Regions from separate parts of the Priestia sp. D51 genome, predicted to be linked through region 1. Evidence: riboswitches for the same ligand, from Rfam matches in the RefSeq annotation. Region 1 holds a riboswitch; the other holds the start of a gene.

Region 1 (5,889 bases):
GGTTCCCCTACATGAGTTTCTTTTCCATAACACAAAAAGCTTGGCATGATCTTCCCAATCGATCCTGAGTACACATAGTTCGTTTGATCACCAGGATAGCGGCTGAATACTGGTTCTGCATTTAGCATGAGAGAAAAATCCAGCTGATGTTTGCACGCAAGTTCTAAAAGAACAGGCACTGCTTTTCTCATTCCGAGCGAATTTACTTCTTCATCCGGTACCGACAGAAGCAGGATGTTTCCGTCAAACTCTCCGTTGCATGCTCGTTCAATCATACTGATATGCAGAGCAATACCTGCTTTCATGTCCATCGTTCCTCGGCCAAAAAGCCAGTCTCCTTTTATCATATCTTTTTGTACGTGCGCCGGAACTTGTTCCATATCATTATAAAAAGTACTCGTTAACGTATCAGCGTGAAAAGCATCCTTTTTCCACTGTCCATAATCTTGTACATCCACTACATCGTAATGACTGACTAATACAACTGTTTTATTCGTATTTTTCCCTTCAACAAAAGCTGTGACAATCGATCGCCCGTCTCCTGTTGAATGAAGCTCAACTTGCTCGTTTTTTTGGAAGTAAGGCAGCTTCAATAAATACGACGCTATCGATTCAGCCATTTCCACTTCTGCCATCGTTCCTGTCACGCTAGGTATAGAAACCAATTCGCTTACAAGCTTCTTTAACTGTTCTTTTGTTTGATACAAAGATGTTTTGTTCGACATACCCTTCATCTCTTTCCTTTTTCTAAATTTTCCATCAAACAAAACGATTCGTCAATCCCTTTGACAGAGACCCTTTCATTCTATCCCTATGTATCATAGTATGCGCCGCCTTGACGCACATGATAAAAAAAGAGTGCGCGGCTAGGGCTAGCACCGCACACTCTTTTTTTTTACTTTTCGTCATCTTCTAAAAAGTCTAGGATACGATCAATAAGCTGTTCGCTTCCTGCATCGTTTCCATGTTCAAGAGACATTTCCATTTCAATGCTCCTTTCATAAAATATTCTTGTTTTATAACATACCACAATTCATTTCGAATGTAACCTTTAATTTGTGTAAAAATTTCGACAATTTATGATTAATTTTAAAACCTAGTGAGTAATGATTATACCCACCAGATTCTTCAATTGTCAAAAAACATGCTTTCTATTTAAAAACACTTTAAAAATAGAGGCGCGAGCAGACTTCTATAAAAGACAGCCTACTCGCTCAAGCTTGGAACAGCATGATGAATAAATTTCTAGTTCATTTGCTTTTTGTACATCTTTAATATCTATGCCTACAGCATATGTACGAACATGGTTTTCGACCACAATTTCATAAAATGTTTCTAATTCACGATATGCTACTTGATAATGCTTTCCTAATAATTTTACGGCTTCCTTTAATGCTTTCTCTCCTGTATGTGCTGCAACTGCTGTATGACTCATAAAACCCTCTCCTTTTAGAAAAATAAAAAAAACTCATTTTGCTTAGATGCAAAATGAGTTTTTCACCCGTTTTATCACCCAAAGCACATGCTTTGCTGGTAGGAGCACCTTACATTCGTAGGTTGCTGTGGAGTCAAAGAGCCAGATCTCTCGTCCACTCGTGATAACTTTTTTAATTTAAAATTTATTTTATCAAACAATTCCATCCGCGTAAATAGAAAAATAAAAATATTTTAATTTTTTTGGTAATGGAATGAATTCAAAAAGTCAAAGCTTAGATTAGCAAAATAAGAAGCTGCTACAAGTAATGCCTCTTCATTTAATGAAAAAGAAGGATGGTGCCATTCATATTCTCCAGCCGTACCCATCCATACAAAAAATCCTGGTACACGCTGCTGATATACGGCAAAATCTTCTCCTCCAGGCGATTGTTCAGCTTCTACCACTTGATAACTAAGATTCTCTGCAGCGTTAATAACCAATTTTTCCAGCGTATCATCATTGTTTACTACAGGAAGATACGGATACCATTTAACGTCTACTGAAGCGCCGAAAGCTGCTCCAATCCCTTCAGCAGTTCGTTTCATAAGAGCCGGTATTTTTTCTCTCGCTTCTTCTTGAAAGGTACGCACTGTTCCTTCAAGCGTTACTTTGTCAGGAATGACGTTCCACGAGCTCCCTCCGTGGATTCGAGTTATGCTGACAACAACATTTTGAAATGGGCTGAGATTACGGCTGACAATGGTTTGTAAACTAGTAACAATTTGACCAGCAGCAGCAATCGGATCTACTGTTTTTTCTGGAATACCTGCGTGACCGCCTACTCCTTTGACGTCAATTTCAAAACGATCAACGCTTGCCATTAAAGGTCCCGATTTGACACCAATGGTTCCTACAGGAAGATTCGGTTTGTTATGCATTCCAAATATCGCTTCTACTCCTTCGAGCACACCTTTTTCAACGAGCATTTTTGCCCCAGAAGCCGTTTCTTCGGCCGGTTGAAAGATAAATCGAACCGTACCGCAAAGCTCCTGCTGACGCTCTTTGAGAAGAATGGCTGCTCCGATTATAGAAGCCGTATGAAAATCATGTCCGCATGCGTGCATAACACCGTTCACTTCAGAAGCAAATGGCAGATTGGTTTTTTCTTCAATTGGCAGCGCATCAATATCAGCTCGAATAGCGATAGTAGGTCCCGGCTTTCCTCCCACAATTTCCGCTACTGCTCCCACGTCTAAATGGAATGCATCCGCTATAGAAATATCGTAGTGCTTTAACCACTTTTTAATACGTTTAGTTGTTTCATATTCTTTCATTGAAAGCTCTGGAAACCGGTGCAGCTCACGGCGTATGTCTATTAGCGTATTTAGTAGTAATTGATCTGTCATATTTATCACTCTTTCACATTTCTTAATTTAGACCACTTCTCTATCTTTTACGACAAAGAGTGTACCTCATTGAATTTTTTATAAAGAAATACGGTCGTATAGCCTTGTGCAAGGTGCTTTTCTTTAGCTTGAACATATCCTTTTCGTTCATACATCTCAACTAACCAAGGATGTTCTTTTGCTGTTCCTAAAGACACACCTGGCGATTTAAACGTATTCTTTATTACCTCTTCCTCTACTAGATGAAGCAGCTTAGATCCAACGCCTTTCCTGGCAAACGACGGGTCCACTGCAAACCACCAAAAGTGCGGAACAGCAAAAGGACCTGGATGTTCTCCCCAAGGCATTCGTATAGATACAGTGGCAGCGATTCTTTTATCTTCTTCATATACATAGCAAAGGTTTTGAGAAATATTTTTCTTAACGAGGGCAAGATCAGCAGTAGCTGCTAAGAAAGGAATGCCTAGCTCTCGAATAGGCTTATATGCTTGTAGAGTTAAGTTCAATAAGTTATCCGCGTCGTCATTTGTTGCCAAACGGAATTCATTTTTCATCTCTTTGTCTCCTTATATAGTACTTAAATATTTTATTTAACTTATAAGTTTACTAAGAATTAAAAAAGGCAGACTGCCGCCTTGCGTACTCACTATACAACTGCTTTTATAGAGTGTCAATTCTATTTATCGTTTTCTATAAAAGATATAAATAAAACGAATACACGCAGAAAACTGCGCGTATTACGTACATATCAAGATAGACTTCAGGACTCACTTACCGTAGCTTTTAAATTAGCGGCCAACATCACAAGTTCTTCTATAGATGCTAACTCTTCTTGTGAAGCCGCAGCTACTTCTTCAGCGTAAGCAGCTGCTTGTTTAGCAACCTCCGAAAGGGTCATGACGGACTCCATTACTTTGAACGAATACCCATCAATCTCTCCTGTTGCTTTTGTCATTTTGTTCATTTGTTCTTGAGCGGCAAAGACATCTTCCATAATTGTGGAAAACTGCTGTGTTACATCTTCGACAGTGGCAATACCAAGCGTGACTTCTTCCGTATTCACTTCCATGTTTTGATAAGCCCGCTTTGCCTGTACTTCAATTTCTTTTAACAAATGACTGATTTGTATAGCGGACGTTTTAGATTCTTCCGCTAGCTTACGTACTTCCCCTGCCACTACAGCAAAACCTTTTCCATGTTCTCCAGCCCTTGCAGCTTCAATAGCAGCATTAAGTGCAAGAAGATTTGTTTGTTCAGCAATTCTTGTAATTGTATTAATAATGCGGCCAATCTCTGCGGAACGATCTTCGAGTCCCTTTACTTCACTGGTCGATATCTTAACGGTTTCATAGATTTTATTCATTTGATTCGTCACATCTTTCACCACAACATTTCCGGTAGAAGCATGTTCAGAGGCTCTGTTCATCGATTGTTGTACCTTTGAAGAATGATCAGTGATTTTCTGAAGCAGCTTGGCCATATCCACCATAGCTTGCTCGGTTTCAACCACACTTAGCAACTGCTTATCAGAACCCGCAGCAATTTCTTGAATAGACATCGTAACTTCTGTCACAGCTGTTTTTGTTTCCTCCATGCTTACAAGCAATTGCTCTGAGGAATGACTGACCGTGCTCTTTGTTTTACTTATTTTCTGACGCAGCATTCTCATGTGAGTCATCATTTCATTAAATGAAGATATGAGTGTACTAATCTCATTTTTCCCTTTCAAAGGAACAACATCTACAGATAAATCGCCGTTTGAAATCCCTTTCATTGTTTTTGACAAATTTTCAACCGCAATTATGTAGCGACGTATGATAAAATAGAACACGGTAGTTGTAAAAGAAACAAACAGAAATGTAATCACTAGCGTAATCGAAGCTGCTTGCTCTTGTTTCACAATAAGATAATAATTGGTTACTTCAATTACAGTAGATGTTATGGCCATCATGGCTGCAATCATACATAGCATTTTCATGCGTAAACTTTGAAAAGCTTTTTTCATTTTTTCATTCCCTATACAATCTAAAGACATAGAATGTCTAATCTATATTAGTAGTATCGGCATATTTTTATATTTTTTTGTAAAAACTAAAGAAGAATTGAAACAATTATTATTGGCGCTTTCCCACTAAATATTGGAATACATATCTTCCTGCAAGGCGCTGCAACAGCAGTTGATAACTGTCTGATTATTCTTTCATTTGACCAAACTCTACCTTTGCTTATAAAATGAAGATTTGTAGAAAGGAGTACGAAAAATTTTATGTATACGTATCAAACAGGCAATCAAACAATTGACTACAAAATTGAAGTCGTTCCAAATAGAACCGATATCACGGTGCAAATTTGTGACAAAGAAGGGGTAAAAGTTATTATCCCAAGAGGTCTTAATGAAAACAATGTGCGTTCAATCATCGCACGCAAAGCAACATGGATTTTAAAACAACTAAACGGTTCACAACCAGCTGAGGAAAAGCCAGCTGCTCCAAAGAAAGAAGCAGTAAAAAAAGAAACAGCTAAAAAAGAGGCTCCTAAAGCAGCAGCTTCTGCAGCTAAAACTGGTTCTTTTGAAGAGGGAGACAAATTCCCTTACCTAGGGCGTCAATACCGCTTAAACATCGTTCGTGGAGATGTAGCAAAAGCTGAAATGACATTCCGTGCAAAATTCATTGCTACAGTACCTGAAAGCTGGAACGAGCAGCAAACAAATGAAGGTATTGGACAACTATTAACAGAATGGTACCAAGGCCGCGCAGGTGAAAAATTCCAAGAAGCTTTGAAATCTGTTAAAAAAGCAGCTGACAATGCTCCTGAATCTGTTAAGTGGGACGAGTTGGGTGAAGAATACGCTACGACTCAAGATAATACAATCGTATTAAACTGGCGTTTGCTAACAGCTCCTCTTGCAACAATTGAATATGTCATTGCTTCTCAATTTACAAATGCAGATGAGTTATTCGAAGATGCAGCTGAACGCAAACAGTGGTTAAGCGATAACACCCTAAACGCATTTTAAGTTTATACATAAAAAAAGCACGCGGCGAACGCGTGCTTTTTTTATTT
Region 2 (5,889 bases), on a different contig from region 1:
ACGGATACAATCTATGAAAAACGTAGACGGTTTAAAAAACGACTCTTCACGCTTCACTTTTATGTTCAAAACGAAAGAAAGCTCTGAGGAATAACCTGAGAGCTTTCTAAATTTATTATTCAAAAATATAAGCCAATGCTTGAAGAGCCTGTTCTGGCGTTTCGACTACAACTTGGGCTTTGTTTGACAGTTCTTTAAGCGGGTGGTGTAGTTTTTCAGGGCGAACCAAAATTAGCGGTTTATCTAATGCGATGGCTGTCGCCGCATCCATTGCGCTGTTCCACTGTTTGTATTTTTCACCAAATAAAGCAATGACCACATCAGATTTTTTAAGGAGCACCTGCGTGCGTAAATTATTAATTTGAGAAGCAGCTTCATCTTTTAAGACAGCGTTAGGCTGTTTTCCTAAAATTTCTTCTCCAATGTTGTCGGAGCGGTCATGGTCTGTCATGGGACCGACAAAGGTAAGGGGAAGGTTTAATTGTTCTGCTTGGTTTTTAATTTCGTCTCGCCAGTTATCGTGAATTTGCCCGGCAAGGTATATGGTTAAGTTCATTATGTAGAAGTCCTCCTCTAACTAAGATTTGTTTTATTTTATCAAATGTAAGCGGATAATACGAATGATTTGAATGGGCTACTTTTCCAAAAATAAGGTTATAGTAGACAAATAGTTAAAAAAGAGAAACAATAGAAGGCGTATTGCTAATTAAAGAAAGGATGTACATGATGACAGAAACAGTGCTACAAGTAGATCATGTCAGTAAAGTAATTGGGAAGAAAACCATTTTGCATGATGTATCCTTATCGGTTGAGCGCGGTGAGATTTTCGGATTGCTTGGTCCGAACGGATCTGGAAAAACAACGCTCATTCGTACCGTCGTAGGACTCATTAAAGAAACAAAGGGAACAATTACCGTCAATGGTTTTCCTTTAAAAGAACAGTTTACATCAGCTATGAAATCAATTGGAGCGATTATTGAAAATCCTGAGTTTTATGATTATCTGACGGGCTATCAAAATTTAAAACACTTTGCGAATATGCATGAAGGGATCACAGCAGAACGCTTGGATGAAGTGATTGCGCTAGTAAAGCTTGAAAACAGCATTCATGCAAAAGTGAAGACGTATTCCCTTGGGATGAGACAGCGTTTAGGAGTAGCTCAAGCTATTTTACATAAGCCTGCATTGCTTTTACTAGACGAACCAACAAATGGTCTAGACCCAGCGGGAATGAGAGAATTTCGTACATATTTACAAACCCTCTGCAGGGAAGAAGGTATTTCAATTTTAATCGCGAGCCACTTATTAAAAGAAGTGGAAGCATTATGTGACCGCGTTGGTATTATTCAAAACGGCGAGTTAAAAGCTGTTCAAGATCTATCTCCAAATCGTCAAGATCAAGGGATGTATGTAGAATTTGAAGTATCTGACGTGCAACAAGCAGCGGATCTTTTATCTCAAGAATTCCAAGTAACAATAAAATCCGATAGTATTGATGTAGTGATTATGAAAGAACAAATTCCAGCTGTGAATAGAAAATTAGTGGACAGCGATATTTTAGTCTACCGAATCACTCCTGTTTATGAGACGCTTGAAGATTCGTTTATGTCCGTTACGGAGGGAGAGCACCATGCTTAAGTTAATTCAAAATGAACATATGAAATGGTTTTACAAAAGAAGTACAAAAGTCACGTTTATTACAATCGGCATCTTAACTCTTTGTATGGCTCTTTTAATGAAGAAAGTAGCAAACAGCGCAGGAACGGAAGACAACATATTGAATTTCCTGTCATTTAGTGCAGGCATGCTGATCCTCGTTCAATTTTTCGCGCTTGCTGTTGGAGGATCAATGGTTGCAAAAGAGTTTGAAGCGGGTACCATTAAGCTTCTTTTAATTCGCCCTGCTAGACGTTCAACGATTTTAACGTCCAAGTACATAACGCTCATTTTAATTAGCTTGTATTATTTGCTGAGTTATTTGCTTTTTTCGTTTGTATGGGGAGCATTGTTCTTTGGATTTGCCAGTCTAGAAGGAGATGCGCAGCTGCTTAAAAACATTACGCTTACGTATGACAGCGCGTATATGGAAACGTTTATGATGATGACGTTCGCATTCATGCTGTCGTCTTTATTTAGAAACAGCGCGCTTGCTTCAAGTCTAGCTATTGTCGTAAGTATTGGGGCGAAAGCAGTAACTGGGATAGTATCACAGTTTGGTCTATGGTGGGGGAAATTTTTACTGTTCGCCAACACAAACTTTGTGCAGTATATGGACGGAATGAAGACGATGTTTGACGGAATGACAATTCCATTTTCAATCTTCATCTTAGTTGCACACTTTGTCTTCTTTATGGGCGTAGCATGGGTGGCGTTTTTAAAACGTGACGTAGCTAATTGATGTGAGAATTTTCACGCTATATATTTTTCTAAAATAGCATTTGACAATTAAATAAAAAGAGATTACAGTAGTGAAAGACTATTTTTAAAACAACTACAAACTTCTTATCAAGAGAGACGGAGGGACTGGCCCTACGATGTCTCGGCAACTGGCTGTACGCAGTGCGGTGCCAAATCCAGCAGACGATGTTTCGTTTGGAAGATGAGAAGGGTAATCTTATGATACAAATAAGAGACCTCTTCTTATCAATAAGAAGGGGTCTTTTTTTATTACGTAAACAAGAGGTGTTAAGAATGGAACAACAAAAAGGAAACGGCTGGGCGCTGTTACCGCTGGGCGTCTTTTTAGTCCTGTTTGTCGGATCAGGAATTATAACGGGAGATTTTTATAAGCTGCCTGTATTAGTAGCTATTATCATTGCAGCCATTGTGGCGCTGGCTATGAACCGCAAAGATTCACTTAATGTAAAAGTGGAACGCTTTGCTAAAGGAGCAGGGCATCCTGATATCATTATTATGGTACTTATTTTTATTTTAGCAGGTGCTTTTTCAGAAGTCGCTAAAGGCATGGGAGCTGTTGATTCAACGGTAAACTTAGCTCTGTCTGTGCTTCCGCAAAGCTTAGTGGTAGTCGGAATCTTTGTTATTGGCGCATTCATTTCAATTTCGATGGGAACGTCAATGGGAACGATCGCTGCGTTAGGGCCTATCGCTGTAGGAATCAGTGAGCAGGCGCATGTATCCATTACATTGGCAATTGCTGCTGTTGTTGGTGGTGCAATGTTTGGAGATAATTTATCCGTAATCTCTGATACGACCATTGCGGCAGTTCGTACGCAAAAAACAAATATGTCAGATAAATTAAAAGTAAACTTTTTCATTGTCCTTCCTGCAGCGATTGTTACAGTGATTTTATTACTGGTAATGACGCTAGGCAATACGTCATCAGTAGAAATTAAAGATTTTAGCTGGTTTAAAATCTTGCCTTATGTCGGCGTACTCGTTGCTGCCATATTTGGTGCAAACGTATTAAGCATTTTAACCGGAGGAATTGTATTAGCCGGCGTAATTGGATTAGCTGACGGAAGCTACACGCTTTCTTCTCTTGCTAAAACTGTGACAGAAGGTATTGGCGGAATGTCGGAATTAATTATTTTATCTCTTTTAATTGGCGGAATGGTTGAACTCATTCGCTATAACGGCGGTATTCAGTTCTTATTGAACCTATTAACACGACGCATTCAAACAAAAAAAGGCGGAGAATTCAGTATCGCCGGATTAGTAAGTTTAACCAATTTAGCCACGGCTAATAACACGATTTCAATTATTACAGCAGGTCCGTTAGCGAAAGAAATCTCTGATAAGTATTCAATTGACAATCGTAAATCAGCCAGTCTGCTCGACTTGTTTTCATGCAGCGTTCAAGGGCTTATCCCTTACGGTGCACAAATGCTTCTAGCAGCAGGATTTGCTAAAGTTTCACCGATTGAGATTATTCCATTTACATTCTATCCAATGTTAACAGCGGTTTGCGGTATCATTGCAATTGTAATTGGCTTTCCTCGTTTAAATAAAAAATCAAAATCATCTAAAGAAGCTGCGTAATATCAAACCCTTAAAAAGAACATTCTTTTTAAGGGTTTTTTACTGTTTGAAAAAATCAGTCTGCTTTTTTTCATCTAGCTCCTTCCAAAGTGTCTCATTTTGTTTAAGTGCATAAGCCGCTCCTCCGATTTCAATTCCGCATAATAAAATGAATAATAAAATACCCATGATATGACCTCCTTATATAAGTGAATAAAAACATGATTGTAACGGGTTTAGCTTATTGCTTTTTCACTTTATAATGAGAATAAAGTATGAAACGCGTTTCAGCGCAAGAGAAAAAGGTGAAAACATGACAAATATCCGAGATATCGCAAAAAAAGCTGGTGTATCTGTTTCGACCGTGTCACGGGTTTTAAATCATCATCCGTATGTAAAAGAAGAAAAGCGCCGTCTGGTAGAAGAATTAATTCAAGAACTTAATTACGAACAAAACATTAATGCCGTTCACTTATCAAAAGGGAAAACAAATATGATTGCCGTCGTCTTGCCTTTTATTAATCATCCTTATTTCAGTCTGCTTTTAGAAGGAGTGGCCTCTCAAGCGTTAGAAAAGCAGTATCAGCTTGTTATTTGTCAGACGAACTATGATGTAAAAAAAGAAGAAGAAGCGCTTCATATGCTAAAAACAAAGCAGGTTGATGGAGTGATTATTTGTTCTAGAGCAAGCAGCTGGAGCACGATTGAATGCTATCAGCAGTACGGGCCGATAGCCGTGTGCGAAAACGTACAAAATCGTTCTATTCGCTCCGTATACGTTGATCATTATGCAACTTTTAAGAAAGCGCTCATGTATTTAAAAGAAAAAGGATATACGGATATTGGCTACTGTATTGGAAGAATGACGGGTACAAATAGTCAACAGAGGCAGCAAGCATACAAAGAATATGTAGAAAGAATAAATGAGCCTTATCATCCGGAATGGGTGTTTCAAGGCTGTTTGAACGTGACAGATGGTGAAAAAGTGGTAAAAAAATTGGTGCAGATGAAAAATCGGCCTCAGGCGCTTTTAGTAACAAACGATCAAGTCGCTATTGGTATAAAAGCTCAGTGCGAACAAGCGGGTATATCAGTTCCAGGCAATTTAGCTATTATTGGTTTTGATAATCATCCGCTTTCTTCTTATTTACAAATCACAACGATCGAACTTCCTCTCAAAGAAATGGGCGAAACGCTTTTTAAACTAGTCAGGAGCAAGGATCCTCAAAAAATTGAGCTTCCTTTTCGGTTTATTGAGCGTAAAAGCGTATAAATTCTTGATGATCTCACCACGTGTTTTTATCGGATAAAATGAATAAAAGCGGACATCATACGAGTAAAGAAAGAAGAAAAGGATGATGATCGTGGAGAAAAAAGAATATCAAGTAGGAGATCAAGTATTTGTTATTTACCGAAATCCTCATACGGCAAACGTTGCTAATATTAATCAAGCTGAAATTGTTGAACACCCTGAAAATAAAGGTGAAAAAGCGCTGTTTCTGCATGAGTCTTATCATTTGTTAGCTGAAGATGATGCTGTGTATTCAACGTATGAAGAAGCAGAGAACATGTATAATAAGATATTTGATTATGAACAATATGATTGACGAAAGGCTCTCTTAAATAGAGAGTCTTTTTTGATGTGGAAAATAATTACCATGGATAGAGTCTTTTTATTTTTCAAACGCTATTAGTATTAGAAAAAAGGAAGTGTACATGATGATAAAACCTTTTGTACCTCAATTAGTATACATTGAGCCAGGGGCAATGGAGTACCCGCTTGGTGTTCAATTAAAAGAAAAATTTGAGAAGATGGGAATTGAGATTCGTCAAACAACTTCTCATAATCAAGTGCGTAATATACCGGGAAAAAATGATTTGCAAAAATACCGCAATGCCAAGTCCACT

What was found. A riboswitch is a leader RNA that binds a small molecule or an ion and turns the genes downstream of it on or off. The one in region 1 is predicted to bind S-adenosylmethionine.
Region 2: another riboswitch for S-adenosylmethionine. It lies ahead of ACNHOZ_RS17625 (Na+/H+ antiporter NhaC family protein); the one in region 1 lies ahead of ACNHOZ_RS15000 (hypothetical protein).

Annotation. Positions count from the first base shown of each region.
Region 1 is NZ_JBLTIR010000003.1:617,054-622,942, reverse strand. Features, by position in the region: gene ACNHOZ_RS15005 (M20/M25/M40 family metallo-hydrolase) at 1-725, opposite strand, end outside; gene ACNHOZ_RS15000 (hypothetical protein) at 1,193-1,435, opposite strand; SAM riboswitch class I at 1,504-1,605, opposite strand; gene ACNHOZ_RS14995 (amidohydrolase) at 1,669-2,823, opposite strand; gene ACNHOZ_RS14990 (GNAT family N-acetyltransferase) at 2,871-3,377, opposite strand; gene ACNHOZ_RS14985 (methyl-accepting chemotaxis protein) at 3,584-4,828, opposite strand; gene ACNHOZ_RS14980 (M48 family metallopeptidase) at 5,090-5,842, shown strand.
Region 2 is NZ_JBLTIR010000004.1:176,213-182,101, reverse strand. Features, by position in the region: gene ACNHOZ_RS17640 (YtoQ family protein) at 116-556, opposite strand; gene ACNHOZ_RS17635 (ABC transporter ATP-binding protein) at 727-1,638, shown strand; gene ACNHOZ_RS17630 (ABC transporter permease) at 1,631-2,398, shown strand; SAM riboswitch class I at 2,500-2,606, shown strand; gene ACNHOZ_RS17625 (Na+/H+ antiporter NhaC family protein) at 2,692-4,002, shown strand; gene ACNHOZ_RS17620 (hypothetical protein) at 4,042-4,170, opposite strand; gene ACNHOZ_RS17615 (LacI family DNA-binding transcriptional regulator) at 4,295-5,254, shown strand; gene ACNHOZ_RS17610 (transcriptional regulator SplA domain-containing protein) at 5,340-5,588, shown strand; gene splB (spore photoproduct lyase) at 5,701-5,889, shown strand, end outside.